2 regions of the Cytobacillus sp. Hm23 genome follow, and region 2 is predicted to be linked to the other one. Evidence: a T-box and tRNA genes for the amino acid it is inferred to sense, from the RefSeq annotation. Region 2 holds a T-box; the other holds one or more tRNA genes.

Region 1 (8,342 bases), on a different contig from region 2:
AAGACAAATGAGGCAATGATACCAGATAAAGCTGCAGGAAGAACAACTTTGATTGCCACTTCAAACTTCGTTGCACCTAAAGCTAATGCTCCCTCACGAATTTTATTAGGAACCGAGCTCATCGCATCTTCAGATAATGAGGCAACCATTGGAATAATCATTATTCCGACAACGATACCTGGACTCAAGGCGTTAAAAATTGATAAACCAGGAATAATCTTTTGAAGTATAGGTGTTACAAACGTTAATGCAAAAAAACCATAAACAATTGTCGGGATCCCAGCTAGCACTTCAAGAATCGGTTTTATAATCTTTCTAGTCTTTTCTGAAGCATATTCACTCAAAAATATAGCTGAAGCAACACCGATCGGTATTGCCACAATCATTGCAATGACTGTAATTAGCAATGTACCTGAAATCAATGCACCTATACCATATGATGGATTACTAGATGAAAAAGGTTTCCAAGCTGTTGACGTAAAAAAATCTACAATTGATACTCTATTAAAGAAAGTTATCGTCTCAAATATAAGGGTAAAGATAATCCCTACCGTAGTTAATACAGAGATAAGTGCAGTAATAAATAATATTTTTGGTACTAACTTTTCAGCCATGTTTGAAATGCCCTTTTTCTGTTTGTTTTCTTGGATCATCTCTTTGACTGAATATCTATCTATATTTGGTTTTTCGATAGCCACTAATGAAAACCCCTTTCCACCCATAACAGAGTGAGAAGCATCACCCACCGCTTCTCACTACATGTTCTTTCTTTATTTTTTGTGTTCTTCAATTTTTGCCAATTGTTCATCATATTGTTCTTGAGGTAAACGTACGTAACCAACTTCTTCAGCTGCTGTAGCTGCATTTTCTAATGTGTAATGAACAAAATCATATACTTGTGCTTCACCTAAAGATTCAACATTTACATATGTGAATAATGGACGTGATAAAGGTGTATATTCACCTGTTTCAATTGTGTCCCCATTAGGTTCAACCCCGTTAATTTTTACAGCAGTTAATTTATCTTGATTTTCTAGATAATAAGCATATCCGAAGAAACCAATAGCATAATCATCACCAGAAACACCTGTGACAAGCGTGTTATCATCTTCTGATAACGTAATGTTATCTTCTTCAATTTGTTTCTCCTCTAAAATGACTTCATCAAAATAATCATATGTTCCTGAATCTGTGCCTGGAGCATAAAATTCTATTTCTTCTGCTGGCCAATCAGGATTTATGTCAGACCACTTTTTTGTTTCAAGAGAATCGTTTTCTAACCAAATCTTTCGTAAATCTTCAACAGTTAAATCTTTTGCAAAGTCATTATTTTTGTTTACTACAATTGTTAAGCCATCAAATGCAAGCTCTAATTCAATATATTCAATATTATTTTCTTTAGCTATATCCGCTTCTTCTTGCTTAATCGGACGTGAAGCATTGCTTAAATCCGTTTCCCCTACGACGAATTTTTTAAAGCCTCCTCCTGAACCAGATAATCCAACTGGAACCTCTACTTCTGGTTGCACACTATAATATTCGTATGCTACTGCTTCCATAATAGGAAATACAGTAGAAGAGCCGTCTATGATGACCGATCCTTGAAGTTTATCCCCAGCTTCAGATTGAGTGTTATCATCTGATGCTTCATCGGAGCCACAAGCTGCTGAAAAAGCCATCGTTGCTCCTAACATTGTTGATAATGCTAAAACTTTAAAGTTCTTCATCTTCATTATTCCCCCTAGGAAAAATTCGTTCGTTTTGTCTTACCGTTATTAGAATAACGCTTGACTATTAATGTGGTTTTAACCATTTGTTAAACTATTGTAAAGATCGAATATTATGCTGAGCTTTGTTGAATAATAAGCTTCTTTTCGTAAAAATTATTGCTAATGATAGTAAGTTAGACAAGCTAGATGTATTTTTCTGGGATTGTCGTAGTTTTATAGAAGAATAGCTGTATGAATATAGGTGTTTATCCTTCGGAGAGCAGCAAGTCGAGTGACTAGGCAGGATTTTAAGGACCAGTTTAATTTTCTTTAATATAACAACTGACCTTATTTGTAAATGTTGTAGTATTTATTTAACTATCTATATAGAAGAAAAGCAGTCATAAATGATTGCGAAAACGGCAAAAAAAAAGCACTCAAAGTTGAAGTGCTTTTTTTATTGTAAACCTTTATTCATTTTCATCTTCAGTTGTTGTATCAATTACTTCCGACTCTGTATTAGTAGCTTCTTCCGTAGATTGTTGTGTTGTTCCACTTGCCCTTTGTTGTTTAAGCTCAAAATATGTGTCCAAGATCCTTTTACCAATATCTTTGTTTATTTGGCTTTTACCTGTTGTATCAGCGTTTGGAACAACAACGGCAAATGAGACCTCTGGATTATCATATGGAGCATATCCAATTAATGTTAAGTTATAAGCAAGTGTTTCTCCGTCTGGATATACCTCTGCTGTCCCTGTTTTTCCAGCAGGTTTGTAAGAACTCGTTCCGAAATGACCGACGGCTGTTCCTCCAGTATCCTGCATAACTTGACGAAAGCCTTCTTGTACTTGTTCAATATATTCTGTCTTCATGTCAATCTTATTTAACACCAAAGGTTCAAATTCTTTTAATACAGGTCCCAACCGTTCTTGGTCGGGAGATGGCTCATGAATATCCTTCACAACTTGAGGCTTTATTCTATAACCACCATTGGCAATCGTTGACACATATTGTGTTAACTGAAGAGGCGTATATGTATCATATTGTCCAATGGCCATGTCTAACAGCAAACCTGAGGTTGTGTCTTGTCCCTCATAGCCAGTTCCTTCTCCTGGCAAATCAATTCCTGTTTTTATTCCTAAGCCGAATTGGTTAAAATAGTATCGAAATAAATCAAACGCTTCTGGATTTGAAGGTATAGGTTGGTTTCTTTGATATTCTCCACCTAATAATGAAATTGCAATTTTAAACATATATACGTTTGATGACCTTTTAAGAGCATAAAGATCATTAATCCGGCCCATTACCTCCCATGATTTTTTTGGGGGAGAACCTTTAATATATAATACCTCGTCTAATTCCCTCTCACCAGGACTAACAACTCCTGTTTCATACCCGGTTAACAAAGTTGCGCCTTTCACTGTTGATCCCATTTCAAAAGCTTCTTGAAAGGTACCGATAGCATAATCCCAAAGCTCTACTTCACCTTGTTCATTTGTCGTGTATTGCTTTCCTGCTAATGATAGTACTTCTCCAGTTGTTGGATTCATCATAACAACAAAAGCACGGTCTAAAAATGCAGATCCTGGTTTGCTTTTTGCATTTAATAATTCTTCTTCAATAATTTTTTCAACAGCAATTTGCAAATCCATATCGATAGAAAGAACAAGATCTTTACCGTTTTCACCTTCAGTAATTACTTCCTGATCAAGTGGATTGCCTGCCTTGTCTGTAATATTTTTTACCTTCTCTTTTTGTCCATGTAACACTTCTTCGTATTGCTTCTCTATATAGCTTTTACCTACACGGTCATTACGACTATATTCTTTGGCGACATAATAGTCTTCTACTTCAGAAGGTAATCCTTCCTTTGAAGATGTAATATTTCCTAATACTGTTCGAAAGGTATCACCGTATGGGTATTCACGTAACCAATCTGTGGTCGTATCTACACCAGGCAATTGAGCTAAATGTTCACTTACAACTGCATACTCTTCTTCAGTAACTTCATCATTCTCATTTTCACTTCTACTTTTGACGATTTGTGGTGTGAGAGCATATCCACTAAATTCTCTATATATTGCTAAGACTTCTAACTCTTGTCCAGTTATTGTGGCAAGTTCCTCTTCAGTGATTCTATCAAGCTGAAGTTTATATATATCTTTTGCTTCAAGTTCACCGTCATCTTCCTTCTTTAATTCTTCTTTTGTTATTTTTTCTAAAGCTTCATCAGGGTGTGTTAACAGCCAAAAGTCTTTTTTATCACGTTCAGTTACACTTTCAGTATCCTTATCAATAAATATTGCAAGATCTCTCGCAACCTCGAGACGCTCTTCCGCTGTTGTACCTTGAAAACCTGTATATGTAATCGCGTTTAACGGTATATTATCCACAATGACATTACCGTTCCTATCATATATTTTCCCTCTTGGAACGGATGCACTAACAGTTACTTCTTCCTTTTTTTCAATTTCACGTTTATAATCTTCCCCGTAAACGATCTGAGTAAGACCAAGCTTTAAAATCAGGGTAGAAAATAGTAAAAAAACGATAAAAAATAGCACATTCAACCGAAATGGGAGATGATTCCTTTTCTTTTTATTTTTATTTTTTTTCTGTTTCTTTTTCATTTATTCACCTACTACATTAATTATTTCATTAATATTTATTTTATATAATAGCAGCTGAATTTTCCATTGTTAAAATATGAAAAAGGCAATTCAACTATACAGATGAACCACCTTCTCGATTTCCAACTTGTTGAGTACATTCGTCAGCTTGTTTATTTGATTCTACATTTTTTTCATCTACAAACTCGATATTTCTTATAAAAAGATAAATGAACGCATGACCGGTACCTATGATGGCTAACAAGATAGGAATACTTACTTGTTCATCAAAAAAAGATACTGCGATTAAAAATAATAAAATGGAGACAATCCTTCCACCATTTAAAAACAACTCACGTACAACTATATATTCAATTCTCATTTGTGCTGCATTCCACCCCTTGCCAATAACATCATAAGTTAATGAAATGTATGGAACTAAAAGCATCGGATAAGCAATTGCGATGGCGATAGCATACATGATGAGCTTTGTATAAGTGACATGGAATAATATTAAAAAAATGGATATATATAGCAACAAGCCACCTATTAAGATTGCCTTTTTTCGATATTTTTGTTTTATTAATCGCGTTGCTAAATAATATGCAACAAATGAAATTGCTGAATTTACTAATCCAAATGTCCCTAGAGCTAATTCACTATTCGTTGTAATAAATACTAAGACAGAAACAACAAAGACAAAGGTTCCTTCTCGTACACCTTGAAAAAAGTGCGCATTTGTAATATTTGCCCAATTCTTGTTATGCCTTCGTTCTTGGATGATCCTCTTTAATACAAAGTCACCTTCTGCTGCTCTTGGTTGTAAAAACAAGCTAAATATTACAGCTCCGATAAATAATGCAAGAGATATTGAAAAAATAACAGTGTATCCTGTGAATTTTTCCATCCTAGATATAATAAAACCTGCAGCTATTGGACCGATCATCCCTCCAAATGAAGTAACAATTCCTAAAAAGCCATTAAAGAAATCACGTGTTTCTGGTTCAGTTATTTCGAAGGTAAGAACATTGTAAGCCAACCAATAAAACCCGTAACCAATTCCAAGCAGTCCCCCAAGAACGATTAAATACCGAGACGCTTGATCACCAAAAAAAAGAACGGCTATAAAAAATATTGCAAGAAATGTTACACCAAGCCTTAGCACGAGAACCCGATCGATCTTCTTTGCCCATCTTCCCGCTACTATAAATGTTAATGGTTGCATAATAACAATTGATAAGTTGTAAATCCCTAAATCTTTAAATTGACCTGACTGCTTCCATAAATACACATTTACGAATGTATTTGATAAAGCAATACTTAATGCATACAGCCCTCCAATTATTAATAATAATAGTAAATCCTTGTTAACATCCACATCACCAATTAACTTGCGTAAAGCCGACATTGAAAAACTCCCCTTCTTTATCTACAAAGTAGTTTTCCAATTAGGCGATTTAGTTATGTATATAGAAATAGGCTTTTTAAAATGACATATATGAAGCAGGAAAAGACTGTTGCTATATTAATTATGGTTTAACATGAACACCACTATTAATAGGTTGGGAAATAAACGTAACATAAATTGGTTTTATTAAACACATTAAAATGGCTTTTTTCGTAAACTCTGTTGCTTTTATTACGAAAGACAATAACTTATGCCGAAAACAGCATAAGTAAAACTGTATAACAAAAAACAACAGAGAATGTATCCTCTGTTGTTTGAGTGTTTACTATTTACTTCGCAGCTGAATAAAGCTTAGCTACTTCATCCCAATTTACAACATTCCAAAAAGCTGAAATGTAATCAGGGCGACGGTTTTGATAGTTTAAGTAATATGCATGCTCCCATACATCTAATCCAAGAATTGGCGTTTTTCCATCCATAAGTGGAGTATCTTGGTTTGGTGTGCTCGTCACTTCTAGCTCACCGTTGTTAACAACTAACCATGCCCAGCCTGAACCAAATCGAGTAGCGCCAGCTTTTGCAAACGCTTCTTTGAAGCTATCAAAGCTTCCGAACTTATTGTTTATCTCATCTGCAAGCTCACCAGTAGGTGCGCCCCCACCATTTGGAGATAAAATCGTCCAGAATAAGCTATGGTTCGCATGACCACCACCATTGTTACGTACTGCAGTACGAGCAGCTTCAGGAACAGCGTCCAAGTTACTCATTACATCTTCAATGCTTTTGCTTAGAAGTTCTTCATTTCCTTCTAATGCAGCATTAAGATTTGTTACATATGCATTGTGATGTTTTGTGTGATGAATTGTCATCGTTTCTTTGTCAATGTGAGGTGCTAATGCATCATATTCATAAGGTAATTTTGGTAATTCAAATGCCATAATAATTCCTCCTCAAATTATGTAATGAACTGTGTTCAATCATAGACTTTTGAACACAAAATGTGAACTGTGCAACATTCATTTTCATAATTAATAAACATGAATGTTTCTTAAGTCCGTTGCTTATAGATTAGCAAATTTTCCACAATATTTCAATTAATTTGCTTGTAACAAACCCTAATTTACTATATGTATTTTTAACTCTTCTCATTCAATCAAACTAAAAAAAGCCTTCAATATATTCCTGAAAGGCTTGCTTAGATGGACCCTGCAGGACTCGAACCTGCGACCGGACGGTTATGAGCCGTCAGCTCTAACCAACTGAGCTAAGGGTCCATGTCAAAAGCTCCATATAACCATACTAACATTGTAAAACTTTTTACAAAGCAGTAAATAAAAAATATATAATCATAATAAATTGGATGAACCCTTTTGCCACTACACCACTTAAAAATCCAAATAATGACCCTAAGCCAATTTTTGTCGCCTCTTTAACATTTTTCTTGTGCACAACTAACTCTGCTACAACAGCACCTAGAAATGGCCCGAGAATGATCCCAGCTACTGGTATTACAAAAGGTCCTACTAACAAGCCAACTGTACTACCCCATACAGCGGCTTGGCTCCCACCTAGCTTTTTGACACCGATTAGATTTGCTGCATAATCAGCACCAAATAATAACAAAACAAAAGTTCCTTGGATCATCCAAAATAACGTTGAAAATTGCTCAAAGCTAATTAGAAACCCATAAATTAAGAACCCTGCTATGATAAAAAGTACACTTGGAATAATCGGATATATTAAACCAACAAAAGAAATGATAAAACAGCAAAACACTATTATCCAAATTAATAACTCCATCACCAAGCCTCCTGATACTTGTTAATAGCAATTTCATACTAGCATCGTTTGTTAATGTTAGTCAATTAACTTACAAGGCTCTGTTCCTAAACTTTGTTGCTATTTTTACTAAATATGGACGGTATAAAATCAGCAAGATGCCACGAACGGAGATGTATACTTGCTTAAATCTCAAGAACGGAACAATTATTGTGAAGGCAGCCTTTCACAATAATTGTTGCAATTTATAAATATACAACAGAAAAACGAGCTTATATTGTTTGTTACAGCTATTCAGGAGGCTAGATGCCTAGGTTAGAGTATAATGTTTGCTTATTTCTTATCACAAGAACAATGAATTGAAAAATAGCGTATAACAAAGAGGTATATTAAAAATCCAATTTCGATTTCTAACATACCTCTCTTGTGATTATATGATTATTTTTACTCTCCTAATACCGCTTCAGCGATATTAACAGCGTGATCACCTATACGTTCTAAGTTACTTACGATGTCTACAAATACAATACCAGCTTGTCCAGAGCATTTGCCTTCATTTAATCGTAAAATATGCTTTTTACGCAATGTTCGTTCCATCTTATCTATCTTGTCTTCTTTCTTCACAACTTCTCGTGCTAAATCTTTATCGTTTTCTTCAAGAGATTGAATTGATTCTTTCACAGTAGAAATTGTTAATTCAAACATTTCTTTTAGATCAGCTTTTGCCAAATCAGTCATCTTCACTTTATTTGATAGCTGATAATCAACTAACTCCACAATATTCTCAAAATGATCACCTATACGTTCAATATCTCGTACGGTATCCATTAACACTGA
Region 2 (8,342 bases):
TAGATGATCACCATACTCCATTTTCGTAACAATCATCCACTTTGTTACTTGATCCATTAAAATAACGATAAATGCTAAGATATAATAATACACAGAAGTACCTCCATGAAATATAATGTACTTCTGCATTTTAGCATATTGTCTTGAAAAGAAACAATGAATTCATAATAATATATTCACTAATGATGCTATTGTTAAAATAATACGTTTATATATTAATGTATATAATTGTTTGGATAATTTACTTCATCAATTGTTCTAACAGTCGGGAAAATTCGCAGTTTGTCTAGGGGGATTCTTTTACCTGTTGATTCGCATAAGCCATAAAGGCCTAAATCAATTTTCGCTAATGCTCTATTTACATCATCTAGGTCTTCTTTGACGTAATGTATAATCTCCATATGTTTCTCATTATTTAATGTATATTCGTCATCTTTATCCACTTGTCCTAACCTTGCTTCTAGTTCCAACTTTGCAAGCTCTAATTCTGCTTTTATCTCTGCTGTTTGTTCATACATACATAAACCTCCTAAGATACGAAGCAGTTGTTTGATGACAATAGTATATGCTTATTTACAATATATCCTGTAAACTACATTTTTCCATTACATAAACGTAAAACAAAGAAAACCTTAGCAGATAACACACTGCTAAGGTTCTTCATTTATTCAGTATAATGTTCCTTAACTACCGTTGCACACCTTGAGCAAATCGTTGGATGATCTTTATCCTCACCTACTGTTTGAGAAACAACCCAACAGCGTTCACACGTCTCTCCCTCAGCTGGTGATACAACAATTGCAGTCTGATCAAATTTTTGTGCATTCGCTGGTGCATCTTCTAGCATTCCTGCAATGTCAAATCCTGAAACGATAAATAGTTGTTTTACATCTTCTTCGATAGCATTTAAAAGATGTTTAGTCTCATCAGTAGTATATAATGCAATATGAGCATTTAATGATTTACCTATCACTTTTTCATTCCGAGCCACTTCTAATGCTTTTAATACATCGTCACGAAGTGACATAAATGCATCCCATTTCTCTTCAATTTGTGTAGCATTTTGTAATTCTGTTGCTTCAGGCATGTCAACTAACTGCACACTTTTCTCTGATACTGTATTAATATGCGACCATACCTCGTCTGCTGTATGAGGTAGTATAGGTGCTACAAGCTTCGTAAGTGCTAATAATGATTCATACATGACTGTTTGAATAGCACGACGGTTCATATCATTTGGTGCATCAATGTATAAAATATCCTTAGCAAAATCTAAATAGAATGAACTTAAATCAATCGTACAAAAATTGTGAACATCGTGGAAAATACTCGCAAATTCATATGTTTCATAAGATTTCTTCACTTTGTTAATGATTTTATTAAGTTTAATAAGCATATAGCGATCAACTTCTCTTAAATCTTCATATGCCACTGTGTCTTTAGTTGGTTCAAAATCGAATAAATTCCCTAATAAGAAGCGGAATGTATTACGAATTTTGCGATATACTTCAGCTACTTGCTTTAATATAGCATCTGAGATTCGAACGTCTGATTGATAATCAACTGAAGCTACCCATAAGCGTAGAATATCGCCACCTAATTGTTTCATTACTTTTTCTGGAACGACGACATTCCCGATAGACTTACTCATTTTCCTACCTTCTCCATCAAGCACAAAGCCATGGCTCAATACACCTTTATATGGAGCATGTCCAGTAACCGCAACAGATGTAGATAAGGAAGAATTAAACCAACCGCGATATTGGTCAGACCCTTCTAAATACAAATCTGCTGGACGTTGTAGATCGTCTCTTTCGAGGAGAACGGCTTGATGAGAAGATCCTGAATCAAACCATACATCCATTATGTCTTGTTCCTTTGTAAACTTTCCATTTGGACTAGAAGGATGTGAAAAGCCTTCTGGGAGCAAGCCTTTTGCATCTTGTTCAAACCAAATATTTGAGCCGTGCTCTCTAAATAGGTTCGATACATGATCAATCGTTTCATCTGTAATAATAGGCTCTCCATTCTCCCCATAGAACACAGGAATAGGTACACCCCAGGCACGTTGTCTAGAAATACACCAGTCCCCACGATCTCTCACCATGTTATGCAAGCGGGTTTCGCCCCATTCCGGCACCCATTTTGTTTCTTTTACTGAGTTAAGTAAATCTTCTCGTATTCTATCTATTGAAGCAAACCATTGTGCTGTTGCTCTAAATATTGTAGGCTTTTTTGTTCTCCAGTCATGTGGATATGAATGAGTGATAAAGGTAAGTTTGAGTAAAGCTCCAACTTCCTCTAATTTCTCAGTAATTGGCTTATTCGCTTGATCATAGAACAACCCTTCAAAGCCTGGTGCCTCAGTAGTCATATAACCCATTTCATTTACAGGGCAAAGTACATCTAAACCGTATTTTTTTCCTATTATAAAGTCATCTTCCCCATGACCAGGTGCAGTATGAACACATCCAGTACCTGCATCTGTCGTTACATGTTCTCCTAACATGACAAGGCTATCACGCTCATAAAATGGATGTGCAGCAACGACATTCTCTAAAAGATGTCCTTTTATGGATTTTACTGTTGTCGTATTCTCCCAGCCAATTTCATTTTGTACGGCTTCTAGTAAATCAGTTGCAATAACATATTTTTGTCCATCTGCTTGAACAATACTATAATCAAGATCAGGATGAACAGTAATTCCAAGATTTGCAGGAAGTGTCCAAGGTGTCGTTGTCCAAATAATTATTTTTTCATCCCCTTGGAGTACCCCTTTCCCATCTTTCACTTCAAATGCTACATAAATAGAAGGTGATCTTTTATCTTTATATTCAATCTCAGCTTCTGCAAGAGCTGATTCACTTGATGGTGACCAATTGACAGGCTTTAAGCCTTTATAAATTAGGCCCTTTTTAGCCATTTCGCCAAATACTTTAATTTGTTGTGCTTCATAAGCAGGCTCTAATGTAATATACGGATTTTCCCAATCTCCACGAACACCTAAGCGTTTAAATTGCTCGCGTTGATTATTAATTTGTTTATACGCATATTCTTCACAGAGCTTACGAAATTCAGCAACACTCATTTCCTTACGTTTTATTTTTTTATTTTTTGTTAGTGCTGTTTCTATAGGTAAACCATGAGTATCCCAACCTGGCACGTATGGCGCATTATAACCGTTCATGGATTTATAGCGTACAATAAAATCTTTTAATATTTTGTTTAAAGCATGCCCCATATGGATATCACCATTTGCATATGGAGGGCCGTCATGTAATACAAATAATGGTCTATCTTTTGTTCTTTCTTGAACCATTTCATATATATGTTGCTCGTCCCATTGCTGTTGAATTTGTGGCTCTCGATTCGGAAGATTTCCACGCATTGGAAAGCTTGTTTTCGGCATAAGTAAGGTATCTTTATACTCCATTTTCCATTCCTCCAAAAATAACATAAAATAATTACTAAAAAGCTGTTTTCCATATGTAACTGTTTTTCGCTATAAAAGCATACAACTAGCATTCGTGGTGAAACATTGTCTTCTTTAGTATGCACAATACGTTACATAGATGGCTTTTTTATAAGAAACTTCCACATTAATTGTTGCTTTTCGTAATAAGAGCTATACATGAATATAACTAACGTTATGGATACCTTTTCTTCTTTAAACAATAATAATCATATCATCCACATTAGTTAATCAAATTCAAGTAACAAAAAGCACTAAAGTTTACGAAAAAAGCCTTATAATAACACGAAGTAGCGATAAGAACCTAAAAAAAGACCTTCTCATCCCTAAATAGGGACGAGAAGGTCTCCCGCGGTACCACCCTTGTAGACTGTTACTTGTTATAATACAAAAAACAATTAGTCCGCTTTCTATTCGTAACGTGAATAAACGCCATCGCTTACTTTATAATTTCAGCTAGGAACTCAAGGGTGATGTTCATTCCTTTTGTTTATATCGAGCTTCCACCGTCCTCGATTCGCTTTTTATAATAAACTCGTTAAAGAATTACTGTCCCTATCATGGTCTACATTTAAAGTTATGACACATATTTAGAAATTATATGCTATCGTGCTTCAGTTAGTCAAGTCCAGTTTTCCTATTTCACAACTGATTGTGGATCTTCTTCATACTCCATTAAACTATCCCAATCGTTATGTTGAAGCATATCAAGTTGAGCTTCTATGAGCATTTTAAAACGATTTCTAAATACTTTTGATTGCTTCTTCAATTCCTCTATTTCCAAGGTAATCTTACGAGATTTAGAAAGTGATTCATTAATTATTCTGTCAGCATTCTTTTCAGCTTCCTTAACAATTAACTTTGCTTCCTTTTCAGCATTTCTTTTAACTTCCTCTGCTGTCTCTTGAGCAATAACGATTGATTTATTGAGTGTTTCTTCAATACTTGTAAAATGGTTTATTCTCTCAGTTAAATCTGTAACCTTGTCTTCTAATTCTTTTTTTTGTCTAATTACAATTTCATAATCTTTAATAACCTGATCTAAAAATTCATTTACTTCATCTTCATCATAACCTCGGAATCCTTTACTAAATTCCTTATTATGAATATCTAATGGTGTTAAAGGCACATATGCCACCTCCACAAAGTCGTATGTATGTTTTATGACGAAAAACTCTTGTTATACACTACGTAAATGTTTTTTTAAGTTATTCGACATATTATTAATAATTCCTGCTCTTTTCCCAATTTATTTTTGTATTCCCACGACAATTCGCCATTTTTCTTTTTTTGTCTTACCTTCAATTGACAAAAGTTTCCCTCTACCAACTCCACGTACAGAGATGATATCCCCTTCTTTACATTCAAATGAAGTTTGCTCGATCATTTTCCAATTCATGCGAACAAGACCATTTTTAATAAGCTGTTGAGCTTTTTGTCTAGAAATTGAGAATATTGTTGCTATCATAATATCTAGACGAAGTGAGGATGCAGTCGCTACATTTTCTCTCCACAATTCCTTACGGTTTACTATGCTTGATAAATTAATTCTTTTAACTGAGACTTTACTCTTACCAACTGATTGGAGATTCAACTGTATATAGTTTTCGACCTCTTCTGCGACGACGAATTGAACAACACGATCCTGTATAATTACATCACCAAATTTAGCTCTTCTCATCCCTAGCCCCATTAACGAACCTAGCATTTGTGGGTGTTCAATCGTTACAAATTTTTCAGGGTATCCAAGTTCGAAAACAGCAAGTTTGAAGTCATCATCACTAGGAACATAATAATCAGGATAGATAAGCGCCCTCTTCCTTTCGGTCCACTCAGCACCACCAAATAATTCCACGTGAACATCTTGATTCTCACCTACAATAGATTTGGTTATTTCTTGTTCTCTAGGGTCTAAAAAGTCAGTGAGTTTATAGCTATACGTATTTTGAACTGTATTCTTCCATTCTATCACCTGGTCTATAAAATTGTGCTCCTCTTTGCGAAAATGTTGGTAAATATTCATGTGCAATTCAGTCCTTATCTTGCGTAAGAAAAAGGAATCTAAGAAAGATTCCTTACATCTATACTGCTATATTAAAGTATAAAAGAGCTAAACAAATACTGTAAACCAAAACTTGCATACCGCAATACAAGAATTGCAACGATTGGTGATATATCAATCATACCAAGAGGTGGGATTATTTTTCTAAATGGTTCCAAGTAAGGTTCGCAAATAGAAGTTAAAACTTGACCGATACTTGTTTCTCTTGCGTTTGGAAACCAAGACATTAATATGTAAATAAAAAGAGCATAAAAATATATATCTACTGCAAATAAAATAATACTAAGTAATAGTTCCATATAAGTTTACCACCTCTGTCCTAAAGAGTCTTCATCAATTGACAACTCAGAAATTGTTCCCGAAACATCAACATTATCTGGCGTACATAGAAAAATATTAGATCCTACCTTTTGTATATCCCCACCGAGAGCATACACTGTCCCACTCAAAAAATCAACAATTCTTTTTGCTTGGTCATGTTGGTTTCGTTGTAAATTTACTACAACAGAACGTCTATTTTTTAATTGATCAGCAATATCTTGAACTTCACTATACGCTCTTGGTTCAATTAATACGACTTTAGAAGATTTTTGTACGCTCTGTAAACTCACAATATTTTGTTTCTGATTAGCCGCTTTTGGCTGTTTCGATACGTCTATTTCATCATCATGCTCATATTCTTCTTGCTCATCAACATAATCATATTCATCTTCAAGTGCAAAAAAGTTCTTAAACTTTGACATTATGCTCATATTGACACTCCCCTCTCAACTTATTAAATAGCCTTTCAGACGATAATCCATATAAGCTTTCATAATCGAACCTTTTGCTAAATACAAAATTACTCTTCAACACGCTAACAATCTTCTTAACTACTGCTCATTGCCAACTAAAGAAGAACCTATACGTAAATATGTTGCTCCTTCTTCGATCGCAATCTCGTAATCATTTGACATACCCATTGATAGATCTTTACAAGGTGCATATGCTAAGGATAGTGCTTGTACTTGTTGCTGAAGTTCTTTTAATTTTTGAAAGCACGATCGAATGATTGAAACGTCATCGGTATGTGGTGCCATTGTCATCAGCCCAACGATGAAAACATTTGAAAAATCTTTTATTTGGTTAATAAATGGTATTACTTCATCCGGAGACATACCATGTTTCGAGCCCTCACCTGAAGTGTTCACCTGGATGAAACATTTAATTTGCTTCGTAGCACGCTTTTGAATTTCTTCAGCTAACGATAGTCGGTCTAAAGAATGAATGTAGTCAACCTTATTAATAATATTCTTTACCTTTCTCGTTTGTAACGTCCCAATAAAATGCCAGGTAACCTTTGCTCCAATTTGTTCCCATTTATCGTTGAAACCTTGATCTCGGTTCTCACCAAAATGAGTAATTCCTGCTTGTATGGCTTCTTCTACCCGTTCAACAGTTACATATTTTGTCACAGCTATCATATTTATATTTTTCCTGTCACGATTAATTTTTGCACACACTTCATTTATTTTTTCTTCAATAATAGCTAAATTTACCTCAACAGACAATCTGACATTATACCTCCTTCATACCAATAAAGCTCATCATTCTACCAGTCTTACCATTGTCACGTCTGTAAGAGTAAAATAACCCTTCTTGACAACTCGTACAATAATTTGAAACTTCAATATTGTCAACTAGTATGCCCGCTTCAACCAACAATTGTTGGTTTAATTGTTTTAAATCTAAACTATATTCTCCATTACCAATAAAAGTATATGGAAGGAGATCATGGTTGTGTAAGATAGCATCTACTTGCTTAATTACACGATCATCCACTTTATAGCAGCAACTTCCTATTGATGGTCCAATAGCAACATATATGTCATTTCTTTTAACTTCTTCATTTTCAATCCATTGCTGTACCATCTTCCCAACAATATTTTTCACTGAACCTTTCCATCCTGCATGAGCTACGCCTATTATATCCTTATTCTTAGCCCGAAAATATATAGGGACACAATCTGCATAGCATAATGTTAACAATATACCAGCATCAGTAGTATATAAGCCGTCTGTACCATTTATAGATGTAGAATAGGAGTAGACTCCTTTCCCTATATCCTTCTTTGTTACTTTAGTTATGGTATGATTATGAATTTGCTCAGCACATACCCAGTTTTCAATAGGAAAATTAATTGATTTTGCTACCGCCTCTCTATTTTTCACCACCGTATCAGGTTTATCATTAACATGTAAACCTGTATTTAACGTCTCATACGGAAATTTACTATATCCACCATTTTTCGTTGTAAACCCAGCTACTACTTTAGAATTAAAAACATGCCAAGGTAAATAAAGAATTTCTTCATGTTCAATTTGTTGAAAAGGTTCGTACATAACAGTCAGTCCTCACTATGAGCCTCATTACTTTTGTTTATTTTAACACAAATTGTAGTATTTCGTTAGATTTGTTTTCACAACGTTTTACATATTTTGTATTCTCACTCCTCAATTAGCTTAGCTTCGTGTGATTGATATCTAACTAAAATAACATCCTTACCAACTTTCACAATATTTGCCCACGGTATTACTACTTCTTCTTCTCGTCCAAAAAACCCTAAAACTTTGCCATTAGCAAAAATAACAATTGATTCTATTTCTCCTGTACTCAAATTTATATCGATATCACCAATATGGCCTAAATTTGTACCATCAGCTACATTAACTACACTTTTCGCTTGAAATTCAGAGATTTTTACCATAAAAAACTCTCCCCTGTCCTCGTATTCTGGCATTCCATAAAAATTAACGTCCCTTATAGTC

What was found. The T-box of region 2 lies ahead of ileS (isoleucine--tRNA ligase). A T-box ahead of a tRNA ligase gene usually reads a tRNA of that ligase, here a tRNA-Ile.
Region 1: it encodes a tRNA-Ile, which carries the amino acid that the T-box ahead of ileS (isoleucine--tRNA ligase) is inferred to sense. The anticodon was not compared.

The regions. Positions count from the first base shown of each region.
Region 1 is NZ_JBPXRQ010000006.1:50,196-58,537, forward strand. Features, by position in the region: gene pstC (phosphate ABC transporter permease subunit PstC) at 1-653, opposite strand, end outside; gene ACSVDA_RS05405 (PstS family phosphate ABC transporter substrate-binding protein) at 771-1,727, opposite strand; gene ACSVDA_RS05410 (peptidoglycan D,D-transpeptidase FtsI family protein) at 2,180-4,339, opposite strand; gene ACSVDA_RS05415 (MFS transporter) at 4,434-5,726, opposite strand; gene sodA (superoxide dismutase SodA) at 6,056-6,664, opposite strand; tRNA gene ACSVDA_RS05425 (tRNA-Ile) at 6,927-7,000, opposite strand; gene ACSVDA_RS05430 (DUF456 domain-containing protein) at 7,044-7,526, opposite strand; gene ACSVDA_RS05435 (Na/Pi cotransporter family protein) at 7,950-8,342, opposite strand, start outside.
Region 2 is NZ_JBPXRQ010000038.1:27,052-35,393, reverse strand. Features, by position in the region: gene lspA (signal peptidase II) at 1-93, opposite strand, end outside; gene ACSVDA_RS19275 (TraR/DksA family transcriptional regulator) at 216-518, opposite strand; gene ileS (isoleucine--tRNA ligase) at 665-3,433, opposite strand; T-box leader at 3,802-4,043, opposite strand; gene ACSVDA_RS19265 (DivIVA domain-containing protein) at 4,110-4,601, opposite strand; gene ACSVDA_RS19260 (YlmH family RNA-binding protein) at 4,722-5,495, opposite strand; gene ACSVDA_RS19255 (YggT family protein) at 5,567-5,833, opposite strand; gene ACSVDA_RS19250 (cell division protein SepF) at 5,840-6,286, opposite strand; gene ACSVDA_RS19245 (YggS family pyridoxal phosphate-dependent enzyme) at 6,407-7,084, opposite strand; gene pgeF (peptidoglycan editing factor PgeF) at 7,092-7,916, opposite strand; gene ACSVDA_RS19235 (YlmC/YmxH family sporulation protein) at 8,021-8,281, opposite strand.